One region of the Paenibacillus sp. F024 genome, then DNA from elsewhere that is predicted to be linked to it. Evidence: riboswitches for the same ligand, from Rfam matches in the RefSeq annotation. Region 1 holds a riboswitch; each other region holds the start of a gene.
The links. Region 1 has a riboswitch for cobalamin ahead of ACZYR9_RS23870 (ribonucleoside-diphosphate reductase subunit alpha). Riboswitches for the same ligand answer to the same signal wherever they lie in the genome.
Positions count from the first base shown of each region.

Region 2: linked by a shared signal. The riboswitch ahead of ACZYR9_RS21145 (energy-coupling factor ABC transporter permease) and the one ahead of ACZYR9_RS23870 (ribonucleoside-diphosphate reductase subunit alpha) in region 1 are both predicted to bind cobalamin.
Region 3: linked by a shared signal. The riboswitch ahead of ACZYR9_RS24865 (ABC transporter substrate-binding protein) and the one ahead of ACZYR9_RS23870 (ribonucleoside-diphosphate reductase subunit alpha) in region 1 are both predicted to bind cobalamin.

Region 1 is NZ_JBVASZ010000038.1:25,059-29,576, forward strand. It holds gene ACZYR9_RS23865 (ribonucleotide-diphosphate reductase subunit beta) at 1-769, opposite strand, end outside; gene ACZYR9_RS23870 (ribonucleoside-diphosphate reductase subunit alpha) at 866-3,091, opposite strand; cobalamin riboswitch at 3,203-3,398, opposite strand; gene ACZYR9_RS23875 (copper resistance CopC/CopD family protein) at 3,577-4,518, shown strand, end outside.
Region 2 is NZ_JBVASZ010000026.1:27,934-32,451, reverse strand. It holds gene cbiQ (cobalt ECF transporter T component CbiQ) at 1-316, opposite strand, end outside; gene ACZYR9_RS21150 (energy-coupling factor ABC transporter substrate-binding protein) at 313-597, opposite strand; gene ACZYR9_RS21145 (energy-coupling factor ABC transporter permease) at 602-1,360, opposite strand; cobalamin riboswitch at 1,511-1,698, opposite strand; gene ACZYR9_RS21140 (hypothetical protein) at 2,023-2,274, shown strand; gene ACZYR9_RS21135 (DUF7010 family protein) at 2,602-3,156, shown strand; gene ACZYR9_RS21130 (hypothetical protein) at 3,160-3,729, shown strand; gene gluQRS (tRNA glutamyl-Q(34) synthetase GluQRS) at 3,840-4,518, opposite strand, start outside.
Region 3 is NZ_JBVASZ010000044.1:22,089-26,606, forward strand. It holds gene cobT (nicotinate-nucleotide--dimethylbenzimidazole phosphoribosyltransferase) at 1-452, opposite strand, end outside; gene ACZYR9_RS24855 (ABC transporter ATP-binding protein) at 449-1,237, opposite strand; gene ACZYR9_RS24860 (FecCD family ABC transporter permease) at 1,254-2,291, opposite strand; gene ACZYR9_RS24865 (ABC transporter substrate-binding protein) at 2,292-3,314, opposite strand; cobalamin riboswitch at 3,479-3,683, opposite strand; gene ACZYR9_RS24870 (hypothetical protein) at 3,712-4,230, opposite strand.

The DNA.
Region 1 (4,518 bases):
CGGTTTGCATCATGCTGCGCAGCTCATCGATTAACTCATCGGTAAACAAATCAGGATTTTCCTTGCGGATTTCGCGGAAAATGTTTTGGAACAGCGCCAAATGGGTCAATTCGTCACGCTGGATATATTTGATTTCCGACACGGTACCGAGCATCTTTCCCTGACGGCCGAGCGCATAGAAGAAGCTGAATCCGCTGTAGAAGTAGATGCCTTCGAGGATATAGTTGGCCATGATGGTGCGCATCAGATTTTCGGTTGACGGCGATTCGATAAACTGTTCATACAGGTCGGTTATAAACCGGTTGCGGCGCAGCAGATGCTTGTCCTCACGCCACTGGTTATAGATATCGTCGCGTACCTCCGCAGAACAAACGCTGTCGAGAATATAGGAGTAGCTCTGGCTGTGCACCGCTTCCTGGAACGTTTGGACGGTGAGGCACAGGTTGACCTCCGGAGCCGTGATGTATTCGTTGATATTCGGCAGGTTGGCCGTCTGCAGCGAATCAAGGAAGATGAGGAAAGAAATGATTTTATCGTAGCTTTGGCGCTCCTCCGGCGAAAGAAACTTGTAATCCTTCGCGTCTTGAGCAAGAGGGATTTCCTCCGGGATCCAGAAATTATTCATCATCGTACGGTACATTTTGGTTGCCCAATCGTATTTCACATTGTTGAGCTCGATCAAATTGGTCGTATTGCCTCCGATGATCCGTCGCTTACCCCAATCGCGGTCTCCGTGCTCGTTAAACAGCTTCTTTTTTTGAAGTTCCATTCGATTTCGTTTGCCTCCTGCATCTTTCAGGTGTAAAAATAGAGGATCGCCAGGCCTATTGAGCGCCTGTCGATCCGTTAAGCTTAATTGTTCATATTATGCGCTGCAGCTGACGCAGTCCTCTACCTCCAAGCTCTGGTTGCGGACATAGTAAACGGTTTTTAGCCCGTTTTTCCATGCGGCCATGTACAGCTCGAGGAATTCGCGAGCGGACAGATCGGGCGTGATGTACAGATTGAACGACTGCGACTGGTCGATGTGCCGTTGACGTACGCCTGCGGCACGGATGCTCCAGTGCTGATCGATCCGGTGCGCTTCCTTGTAGTACCACATGGTATCCGGGTTCAGGTTCGGCGCAGTTTGCGGAATGACGGCGTTTTTCTTCTCCTCAACGAAAAACTTATTGAAGATCGGGTCGATGCCAGCCGTCGATCCGGCGATCAGGGAAGTGGATGCCGTCGGCGCGATGGCGAACATCCAGCCGTTGCGCACGCCGTACTTGGCTACCTGCTCTTTGAGCTCCAGCCATTCGGGACTGCTATAACCACGGTCTTCAAAGTACGCCCCGGTCTGCCATTCGCTGCCTTCGAATACAGGATATGCGCCTTTTTCCTTGGCGATTTCCATGGATGCTTTAATGGCGTAGTAGTTCATCCACTCGTAGACTTCGTCAGCCTTTTGCACATGCTCGTCGGATTCCCACTGGATATGGAGCTGGGCCATCATCTGATGGTAGCCGCTGGAGCCAAGGCCTACGGCACGGTATTTTTTATTGGTAATTTCCGCCTGCGGAATCGGATAGTAGTTCAAGTCGATGACGTTGTCCATCATCCGCATTTGCGTTGTTACGACACGTTCAATGTCTTCTTTGGTATACACGCGGCCCAGGTTGGTGGACGACAGATTGCAAACGACAAAATCGCCGCTCTTCACCTGCGAGGTGATGATGCCGTCTTCGTGTGTCGTCTGGATCATTTCCGTCGGACTCATGTTTTGGCAGATTTCCGTACACAGATTCGAGCAGTAAATCATGCCCTTATGCTTGTTCGGATTGGCGCGGTTCACCGTGTCGCGGAAGAACACGAATGGAGTGCCCGTTTCGAAAGCGCTGGTCAGGATGCGCTTCATGATGTCGATCGCCGGAATTTCATCCTTGGAAAGCTTATCGTCATTCACGCAATCCAAGTAACGGCGTTCCCACTCCTCACCGTAAGAATCCTCAATGGAATATCCTTTGACTTTGCGAACCTCGTGCGGATCGAATAAATACCAGCTGCCGCGTTCCTCTACCGTTTTCATGAACAAATCGGGAATACATACCCCCGGGAAAATATCGTGGGCTTTCATCCGGTCGTCCCCGTTGTTTGTTTTGAGGTTCAGGAAATCCAGAATGTCTTTATGCCATACGTCCAGATAAACCGCCACCGCTCCGGAACGGACACCAAGCTGGTCGACGGCAATCGCCGTGTTGTTGTAGTTTTTAATCCATGGAATGACGCCTCCGGCCACTCCCTTATAGCCCCGAATGTTCGAACCGCGGCTGCGGACTTTACCTACATAAATTCCCATGCCGCCTCCGTGCTTGGACACTTGCGCAAAGCTTTGGTCTACGTTGTAGATGCCCCACAGGTTATCCGGTACGGTATCGATAAAGCAGCTGGACAGCTGATGCAGCGGCTTACGGGCATTGGCGAGCGTAGGGGTGGCGACCGTCATTTCCAGGTTGCTGAGCACATCGTAAAAGCGCTTGGCCCAGTAAAGCTTGTCCGATTCTTTCATTGCCAGATGCATCGCAACGCCCATGAACAGCTCCTGCGGCAGCTCGAGCACTTCTTTATCGAGCCCTTTGATCAAGTAACGATCCGTGAGCGTCTTCAGGCCGATATAGTTCAGCAAATAGTCTCTTTCCGGTTTGATATAGCTGCCGAGATCCCGGATCTCTTCTTTCGTATAGTGTTCGAGAATATATTCGCCGTACAGGCCGACTTGTGTTAAATAGGTGATCAGGGAATAAAGATCGCCATATCCGAAATGGCCGTATTTGCGGTTTAACTGGGCTTCTTTGTATAGGTCGTAGGTCAACAGCTTGGCGGCTACATACTGCCAATTAGGCTGCTCAACGCTTGTTTTTTCTACTGCGACTTGAATCAGCAGACGCTGAATTTCCTTGGTCGAAATTTCATTGCGAAATAATGGCAGTAACGCTGTCTCGAGCTCCAATGGATCACATCCGGGAAAAGACTCGCAAGCAAAGTCAATGACTTTTTTCATTTTGGAGAATACGAGCTCTTCCTTCGTGCCGTCTCGTTTGACGATAATCATGTATAAACAGCTCCCCTTCATCAAGTAAAAAGCATGCCTTCGCCCGTTTCCTCAGACGAAGCATGCCGACGATCCGTCTTAAGCATACCCCTAATTTTTATAGGGTACATCATCGTACCAAAGAAGCGAGCAGGTCTCCCGGTTCCGGAGAGCAGCACTTTTTTGGCTGTCTTCCGCGTCGAAAGATGGCGAATCCGGCCGATAGTGCCCCTTACCAGCGGCTGGACTGCGCCGGAATCACACCGGCTTCTCATTTTTAATCTTCCACAATATATCGTAGTGAATGACTATCGCATCTACCATATGTAGTTATTTTTAATGCGCGATAGTATGAATTTAACCCATTATCGCTCTGATTGTCAATGTATGATTTTATACAATATTCGACAAGTTTGCGAGTATTCCCTAGCCCTGACTCTGTATTTGGTTTCTGCAAGTCATTTATGCTACATTTAGTTGGGGACCTATTCAAGGGGGGCTTTATCATGCATTTCAGAACTTTCACAGCCCGGATGCTGCACCGTCCGGTCTATTGGTTATTATTGTGCTGGGTAATCATACTCGCATTCGGAGGGGCGTCGCGCGCGGACGCTCATGCAAGCCTGGTGGAAGCTGTGCCTGCAGCGGGCAGCGAGCTTGTACAAGCTCCTGAACAGGCTGTGCTTACTTTTAATGAACAGTTGGAAAAAGAACTCTATCAATTAAGGGTGTACGATAAGGATAAACGGTTGGTCACGGAACAAGCTCCGGTGATGAACGATAATCAAACCAAGCTGGCGCTGGATCTGCCGCAGCTTGGACAAGGGACTTATTTGGTAACGTATCACGTGATTTCAGCCGACGGACATCCGGTGAACGGAACGTACCTGTTTGCCGTAGGCGAAAGCTTGAGCGGGCCGGCGACGGTACCCGGGACCGGAACTGGCATGGAGGAGCATCTTCACTATCACGAGAACGGGCCATTGGACCGCTTTGGAGTGAAGGATGTACTGCAGTTTGCTTCGCGAATCGCATTTTACTTCACGATGCTGGGCTTTACGGGATTGCTTTTGTGGCTTCGTTGGTTCGGGACGGGCAGTCCGTTAGAGACAAAGAACCGTTTGCGGCAAAACGCAGAGCGCTGGCAGCAGGCTTATCTCATTGTTTATATTTTGTTCATGTGGGCCCATATGGGCGATTTAATCGGTGAAGGCGGGGCGGATGCGTTTGTGCGTCTGCTAACGCAAACGACCATCGGCTATGCATGGCTCGGAGGACTTCTGCTCGCCCTGCTTTCATTTGTTATCCTGCATCGAAATGCGCTGCTGGACTATGTTTGGGTTGCTGCCGTCTGGTTCGCCAAAAGCATGCTTGGCCATGCTGCCGCTTACCAGCCTGCCAGGGAGACATTGACTTTGGACTTTATGCATCTCGGAGCGTCTTCCGTC
Region 2 (4,518 bases), on a different contig from region 1:
CCGTCCACTGGGCAATCGTAAAGAGGACCCTCCCATCGGGCGAGACCGGGCCGGTGGAGGTAAGCTCAATGATAATGGCCGGCAGACTGGCTGCATAAAACAGGCAGGAGGCCGCGATCAGCAGGCTGTACACTTTGACAGGTATCCGGGCATACAGGGCAGTCCATATGAACATCCAGGCGATGATCAGCAATTGGATGATGGGATGAGATAAATAAGACAGTACCATCAGCACGGCCGCGAATCCGCATTTCCACCTCGGAGAAACGGAGCGCAGTTTGTTGGTGTAAGAGAGCGTATCGATCAGCTTGATCATGGAGTTTTGGTTTTGGAAGCCCTACCCTTGAACCATCCGATGGCAAAGCCGATAAAACCGGCGCCAATGGCTGCCTGCAGGGCAAACAGCATGCTTTCGGTCTCTGCCGGAGGCTCCATCAGCGGAGAAAACCAGGGTTGATACTCCGGCTGAATCTCGGTAATCATTTCTTCAGCGGCGCCGTCCGCACCGCCAAATTCTCCGTTGACGAACAGGAGCGGAAGAACAGCCAACAAGACAACGGCAATCAGGATGAGAAGGTTCATTGTGCGATGGTTCATTAGATTAGACTCCTTTCATTTTACGCTGCAGCATCGATAATTCCTCAGAGCTATTGGCCTTAAGCCAGTTCCATATCAATATGGTAAGCAGACCTTCACTGATGGCCAAAGGGATTTGAGTTATGGCAAAGATGCCTCCGAATTTAGCGAAAGAAGCGAGAACGCCGCCGCTATCCGCCGGGAACGCCAAGGCTAGTTGAATCGAAGTGACGACATAGGTAGACAGGTTAGCCAGAGCGGCCGCCGTAAAAATGGACAGCTTTTGTTTTCCCGTAGATATCATCATCCACCGGTAAGCGGCAAAACCGACCATAGGGCCGGCGACAGCCATGGAGAAGGCATTGGCGCCAAGGGTAGTCAACCCGCCATGGGCCAGCAGCAGCGCTTGAAACAGCAGGACAATGGAGCCTAGCACGCTCATGGGCAGCGGGCCGAACATGACCGCGCCGAGGCCTGTCCCGGTCGGATGCGAGCTGCTTCCCGTTACGGACGGAATTTTGAGCGCCGACAAGACGAGGATGAAGGCTCCGGCCACGCCGAGTAAAATTTTCAATTCCGGCGTTTCCCTTGTAATTCTCATTAAAGCCCGGAGTCCGAGAATGAAGAACGGGATAAATACAGCCCACCAGAAGATGGCCCATCCGAACGGGAGAAAGCCCTCCATAATATGCATGGCATAGGCGGACTGCGGGTCATTGATACTCAGGTAAAGGGTAAAGCCCAGGACTAACAGCAGCGTGCTTATGACTTTTTTGGACAACATGTTCACATTTCCTCCCTAGTATATGATCATAAAACTCAAAAAACCAATCCTGCCGGATTGGTTAGGGGTACGAAATAATAGACGACAAGATCGGCTGTCCTTCGTGATCGTCGCTTCATCGTTCGTACACCACTCCTTTCCTCGAAGGCGTTCGGGTGCATAAATCAGGTAGGTCTCCTGGCTATCGGATCGACATCTTCTCCCGTCTTCCCCGATGGAGCATCGAGTGACATGCTGAGAGAAACTCCCCGAATACAGTGGCGGGACCGCTCGGGATTTGCACCCGATTCCCTGTTACCCTTTGTCAGTACAAAGGCACCTGATCTATTAAGTATGCAGTTGGTTTGTGGTAATCCATGCTACAAATTCGCTATCGATCGATAAATTCCTCTATGTAACACAAATTTATTGAACTATAACACGAATTAGAGTGTTTGTCTATCGAAATCCTCCATTCATTCACTGTTCCTTTTACGAAACGCGGAGGATGAATGCTGCAAAAAGGACGCGGACTACAATTAAGAAATTGTTTAGCATCTGTTTAACTTTTGTTTATATTCGCCCTATATACTTAATGAAGGGTACTAGAAGAAAATAGTACTATTCAGCAAGTGAAAACCCTTTAAAATATGGAATAAGTAAGAAAAGTTAGGGATGATCTGATGATGGATAAAAAGGATCGCATATCTTTCTTAAGAAAGCACGAAATGGATTGTTACAGCATCTGTTATTATTTATTGCAATGTGAAAAGCTGGCCGGCGAGGCGGCAAAAAGAGCACTCTACAATTTGAGCAGATGCGAAACATTTTTTGTTGAGAATTCCTCAACCGTAAGAGACCTGCTGCGCAAAGAGGCGATCAAATCGGCCCTGCAAATGAAAAAAGAGCATAAGGATCTGATGCCGCTGCTGTAAGTGAGCGGTTTTTTGCTTGATAAGGCCTCTTGGCCGAACGAGAATCAACCTGAGACTCAGGGAGAAACAGCAGGAAGGAGGTAAAAAAGCGGGCATATTCTCTTAGCTCTGCCGTAAACTTTGCAGCTGCCATCGTTGTTTTGTTCCTCATAATGACTATGATTATATTTCTGACCATGCCGCTGTCTTTAGGCGGAGTCTCCTCTTTACTATGGATATGCTCGGGATTTAGTTTATCATTTAGCATCCCCTTTGCTCTGAATAAGGGAGATACACATTACATTTGCTTTAGTGACCGATTTCTTATACCTGGAAAGAAGGGATGAAATGACTCGTACATTAGATGAACTTAGAAAAGACCTCATACAGTCTTCTCAGCGCGGATATCCGATTCTGATCTCAGGCGCTGTCTTTATGCTTTTTCTTACTTTGGCACCGGCATTATTTCCGGCTGAAACGGTGCGCCTGATTTGGATCATTGGCTTGGGCTCCATTTTTCCGCTGGGGCTATGGATTGCCAGAATTTTGGGAGTAACGATAATGACTAAAGACAATCCGTTAGGAACCTTGGGCGGTTTGATGGCCGGAGTGCAGGGCTTTTATATTCCGGTGTTTATCGTGATTTTTCAAGTCGCACCGGAATGGATCCCCCTCGCGGTAGGACTTCTGGGCGGATCGCATTTTCTTGTTTATGTATGGATTTACAACAGCAAGGCGTATCTGTTTTTAACGATTGGCACGACCGTATCGGCTTTAATTCTAGGCAGCGCTTTCTTATCTCAAGCCTACACCCTGGTTCCTCTTGTTCTTTTTCTGGTGTATAGCATGACCGTAATTTGGCTGCTGCGTGAAAACAAAAACGACCTGGAAAGGGAAAGTTAAACCATGAGAAGCTGGTTTGGAGAGCTTTATCGTCATGATCGTTGTTTGACGGTATTGGGCGTAAGTCACATTTTTCTCTCTGTTCTGTTTGTGCTGTTGGCACTGGTCGACTCCCGTACTCTCCTTGGGCTCAATGTTTGGATAAAGCCGGCAAAGTTTGCCTTATCTATCGTTGTATATTCGTTGACCTTTGCTTATATCATGCGTTATGTCCGTAATCGCGTGATTCAAAAGCTGGTGTCGTATACGACTTCCACCGGGTTTATCATCGATATCGGTATGATTAGCTTCCAAGCGGCTCAAGGCAAGAGGTCGCACTTTAATCTGGAGACGCCGCTGGATGCCGCACTATACTCGATGATGGGGATTACGATTGGGATCGTGACGATTGCGGCCATCATCCTTTGGGTATATCTCCTCCTTGCCCGGCTGGAGCTGTCCCCGCATCTGGCCGCAGCCTTGCGATTCGGGCTGCTGATTTCGATCGTCGGGTCGGTGATCGGGGGATACATGGCGGGCAATAATCGGCATTCGGTTGGGGCGCTGACGGCGGTGAAGGATTGTTTTTTCTGAACTGGAGCATACTTTTCGGAGATTTGCGCGTTCCTCATTTTTTCGGACTTCATGCCCTGCAGTTGATCCCGTTGACCACGTATGTTTTGACTATGCGGGTTGAAAGCCAGTCACGAAAGCAGCTGATTTCTTAGCTCGTCTCTTTTGCCTATTTGGGAATTCATCCAACCCGCCAAATAGGCCAGGCCGCCCAGCAGCCGCTCCGGCGGAACCCCCGTACTGCGCAGCGCGGCAAGCGTTAGCGCGTTATCGCGCTTGGACAGACGTTTGCCGCTTGCATCGACCAGCAGGGGAACGTGGGCAAATTCCGGAGCTTGAAGTCCAAGCGTTTCATAAAGCGCCAGCTGCCTTGGCGTCGAATCCAGCAGATCGGCCCCGCGCAGCACGTCCGAGATGCCCATGGCGGCATCGTCGACCGTAACCGCGAGCTGGTAGCTGAACATGCCGTCGGCGCGCTTGACGACAAAGTCGCTCAGAGCTTCGCCTGCGAACGTTTGCAGTCCGGCCAGCGCGTCGTGGAATGTCAGCGGATGCGGCGGCATGATGAACCGCAGGGCAGGTGTCTTTTTCGCAGCTCTGGCCTGCCGCTCCTCGGCTGTGAGCGAACGGCATAAGCCGGGATAGGCAGCGCCTTCGGCCGCCAGCCCGTGAGGGGCGCTGCCGACCGATGCCAGCTCAGCTCGGCTGCAATAGCACGGATACAGCCTTCCGGCTTGCTGGAGCCGGTCCAGCGCTTCCTCGTAAAGCGATTCACGGCGGCTTTGCTCATAAGGCGCGCAGAAACCGCCA
Region 3 (4,518 bases), on a different contig from region 1:
TCCGCTTCCTCCCGCGTCATCGCAGGCCCCTTTGTCATATTAGCCGTCCCCATGCGGACTTTATGAGACCTCAACCGCGAATCGGAAAGCTCTGCGTTCACCCCCATGTCAACGCACAGCACATCAGCCCCGGCATGACGCGAGAGCACATTCACCGCCGCGCCCCCATTCAAAAAGTTAAACACCATCTGCGGCGTAACTTCAGCCGGATAGGCGCTGACGCCTTCTTCGCATACGCCGTGATCCGCAGCCATGACGACGACCGCCTTTTTCCCCAGGTCCGGCATCAGCTCCCCCCGGATTCCCGATAGCTGCTTAGCTACCTCCTCCAGTCTGCCTAAGCTTCCCGGCGGCTTGGTCAGCTGATCGAGATGCAGCGCCGCTTCCTCCATACTCCGCTTATCCAATGGGGCAATTCCCGTAATCAGTTGTTCCAATCGGTTGTTACTCATCTTCCAGCTCCCTTTCCCAATAAGATTTGCGGCACCCCGCTGTCCGGATGTGAAAGAATGTGAGGCCGCGTTCCGTACACCCTTTCCAGAAGATCTGCATAAAGCACCTCTTCAGGCGTTCCGATTCCAGCCGCCGCTCCTTCATGCAGCAGGAGGAGACGGTCGCAGTATTGAGCGGCCAAATTCAGATCATGCAGCACCGAAATGACCGTCATTTTCCATTCCTCCTGCCACCTGCGCACCAGATCCATCATCTCAACCTGATACCCGATGTCAAGAAATGTCGTCTGCTCATCCAGCAGCAGCAGCTTGGGCTCCTGCGCCATCGCTTTACCCAACGCCACACGCTGCCGTTCCCCTCCGCTCAAATGATCGATGGTTCTCTCCCGCAGAGGCTCCAGCTTCAGCCAATCGATAATCCGCTCTACCAGCGTACTCGCATCCCCCGTTTCGTCTCCCAGCCAGTTTTGATACGGATAGCGCCCCATTTCGATCACCTCTTGCACCGTGAAGCCGAGCGGCGGCAGCGCTTCCTGCTCCAGCACCGCGATCTGCCTTGCCAATGCTTTCCTTGAGCAGGACGCTGCAGGCTTGCCATCCAGCAGCACACGACCGGCAGTCGCCGGCTCCAGTCCGGAAATCAGATGAAGCAGTGTCGACTTCCCGCTTCCGTTGGGTCCTAAGATACCGAACCATTCTCCTGGCTCCACCCGAAAACGGACTCCCCTGAGCACCTCCCGCGGTCCGAAGGCCTTGGATACCCTATCCACATCTACTTGAATCATCCCGTGCCGCCTCCTTTCATTCGCGTATCACCCGCTTTTTCCGCCGCAGCAAATAAGCGAAAAACGGAGCCCCCATAAACGCCGTAACTACCCCGAGCGGAATTTCCGTCGGACTAAGCAGCGTTCGGGCCAACGTATCCGCCAGCAGCACATAAATCGCACCGCCGATAAGCGAAAGGGGAAGCAGCAATCGGTAATCCGGTCCGATCATAAGCCGAAGCAAATGCGGCACCAGCAGTCCTACAAACGCAATCACGCCCGAAACGGAGACAGCTGCTGCCGTAATCAAAGTCGCCGCGACCAGAACAATCAGCTTCGTTCTTTCAATATGGATACCAAGATGAGCCGCCTGCCGCTCCCCGAGCGCAAACAAATTCATCGCCCGGCCAAAGCAGAGAAGCACCGCTGCGCCTGCAGCCAAATACGGCAGCAGCACCAAGGAATATGTCCAGCCTCGCAGCGCTAGGCTTCCCATCAGCCAGAAGATTATTTCATTGATGACCTGATCCGACATCGCCACCATTAACGAAACGAAGGCGCCCAGGAAGGCCTGGATCACGACACCCGACAAAATGACGGTTTCTTTGCGCAGCTTGCCTCCGGTCCGAGCCAGCAGGAGTACCGTGAAGAGTGACAGCACTCCGGTCGCAAACGCAACCGCCGGTACCGTCCACTCCCCGAAGAGCGTATACTGCAGACCAAACAAAATTAAAAACGAAGCGCCCACCGAAGCTCCGGAAGAAACACCCAGCGTATACGGATCGGCGAGCGGGTTGCGGAGCACGCCCTGAAAGGCTGCACCCGCCAAGCCCAGAGCGGCTCCAACCAGAATACCCAAGACTGCCCTGGGCAGCCTGACCCTCCATACGATTTGTTCGGAAGCTGCACTCCAATCCCCCTGGATTCGTTCACCGATCCAAGGCAGATGATGCAGCATAATCCCCCAGACATGACCGAACGGGATTCGGACCGAACCGATCGACAATGCCGCAGAAGCGGTAAATAATAGCAGGACCAAGGAAGCTCCGCCCCAAATCCACAGCTTACGCTTCATCTATTTCACCAGTTCCGGATATATTCCTTTGGCCACTTCCGTCAATGCCTCGGTGATCCGCGGACCCGGACGGCTCATGATGTCCTTGTCCAATCCGACCAGCCGGTTTGACTTCACCGCTTCAATCTGGTCCCAGCCGCTGCGTTCGCGAATCAGTTGATCCATCGGCTTATTGGTCTGATCATCCACAATCCCGGTCGGATAAATAATGATCTGCGGATTGTCCGCAATCACCTTCTCCTCGCTAAGCTTCACATACCCCTTCTCGCCGCCGGCCACATTGATGCCACCGGCCAAGCTGATCAGCTCGTCAATATATTCGCCTTGACCGACCGTCCACCCCGGGGAAAACTCAATGAACACCTTTTTCTTCTGCTCCGGCTTCAGATCCTTTACCGCATCCAGCACCTTTTGACGTTCCGCCTTCATGGCATGGACCAGCTTCTCCGCCTGCTCCTGACGGTCGAAGATTTGCCCCATGAGAATAATATTGCTCATGACTTCATCCACCGTCTTCGGCTCAACCTTAAACAGGTTTACCTTTAGACCTCGAAGCTGTTCTACAACGGTCATATTCATGGACACTCCCGTCATGACCACATCGGCGTTGGCCGCAATGAGCGCTTCCTCATTCGGTTTAATGATACTGCCGACCTTCGGCTTCGCCGCCGCTTCAGCAGGATAGTTGCAAAAATCCGATACCCCCACGATCTGATCGCCGAGACCCAAGGCAAACAGCGTTTCCGTTTCACTCGGCGAGGTAGAGACGATGCGCTCCGGAGCTTTTTCAAATACAAATTCTTTGCCCGTCGCATCCTTTATCGTGAGCGGATAGGCCGTTCGTTTGGCCGATGAGACTGCCCCTTCCTGCTTGGCTCCGCCCGCATTGGACGAATCTGCCTGCTGACCCTGCCCCGGAGTCGGAGCAGTGCTTCCGCAGCCTGCCAGCGTTCCCGCCAAAGCCAAGCTCAAAACGGCCGCGAGCAGTCTTTTTTTAACGTGATTTTTCTTACCCCAATACATAGGTCCATCTCCCTAAAATCATTTAAAAACGAAAAGACCTCTGCGTTCGGATCGTCTCCGAAGCAGAGGGCACACACTGACAAACCTGCGGCAGCCATAACCGACATCATTAGCGTTATGCCGCCCGCAAGCTCAGCGATCTGCCCCTTTTCCTCGAAAGGCCGCATCGAATGCATGTTCAGGCAGGTTTCCTGACTTGCGGGCTGCTTATTCAAGAGCTCTTCGCCTTCCCGTCTGATCCTGACAGTGACTTGATAGAAGAGCATTTACCCGTATACAGTGGCGGGACCGTGCCGGATTCACACCGGCTTCCCTTTTAACCTGCAGGCATGGAGCTTCCTTGCAGGCACCTGAACCGCTATGTTGTTGTCCGCTTCATGATTGGCATGAAGGGCTATTACTCGGCCATGATTTTCAAGACCCGTTTCGCTTTCTCTTTGTCCGGCGCATTGGCCGGGATGAAAGCATACAAGTTTTTGTCGTTCAATTCGAGCTCCTTCAGCCATTGGGTTTGCTCCAACGGGATGCCGTACAAATGCTTTTCCTTATTCCCGGCTTGCGCAACCTCCAGAACACCTTCTGGGAAATCCTCCGCGTTGGCCACATCGTCCAGCGGAACATATCCGCCCTGCCCGCCCATAGTCTTAAAATGATTCTCCGGGATGACGAGAATCCCGTTCTCACCGGCCGCTATTTCGACGATCAGCTTTTCTATTGAAAATAATGGCGCCGTATATACTTGTACACTGGGCGATTCGCCTAATTGGCTTTGCAGTGAAGCCTGCAGCTTTGCTCCCGCTTCATTCGGAAACCCGTTGGAGCCCATCATGAAAATCGTCACATCCGCCTTCGGCCCCCCGCCGCAGCCCGCAAGTACGAACAACAGCAGCAGGCAGAGCAGCTCTTTTCCTCTCATGCCGGTTTCTCCCCTCAGCTTCTGCAGCTCTCTAACCCGTTTCCCCAATATATTCTTTATGATGTTAACATAAAAGACCCGCTCTTTCAAAGCTTTTAAGAGGATCGAAGGAACAAAAAAGAAGCCGATTAAGACCGGCCTCTTTGATGAAGGTTCATATTCATTAATTTGGCTCTTCGCGCTACTGGGTGGGTGGATGGCTATTAACGAGAGTCATAACCCTTCCGCTTGCTTGGAGAATCTCATAGGCAAAAGAAGCCGTCAAGAAGAGCGCTTGACCGCTCCTTT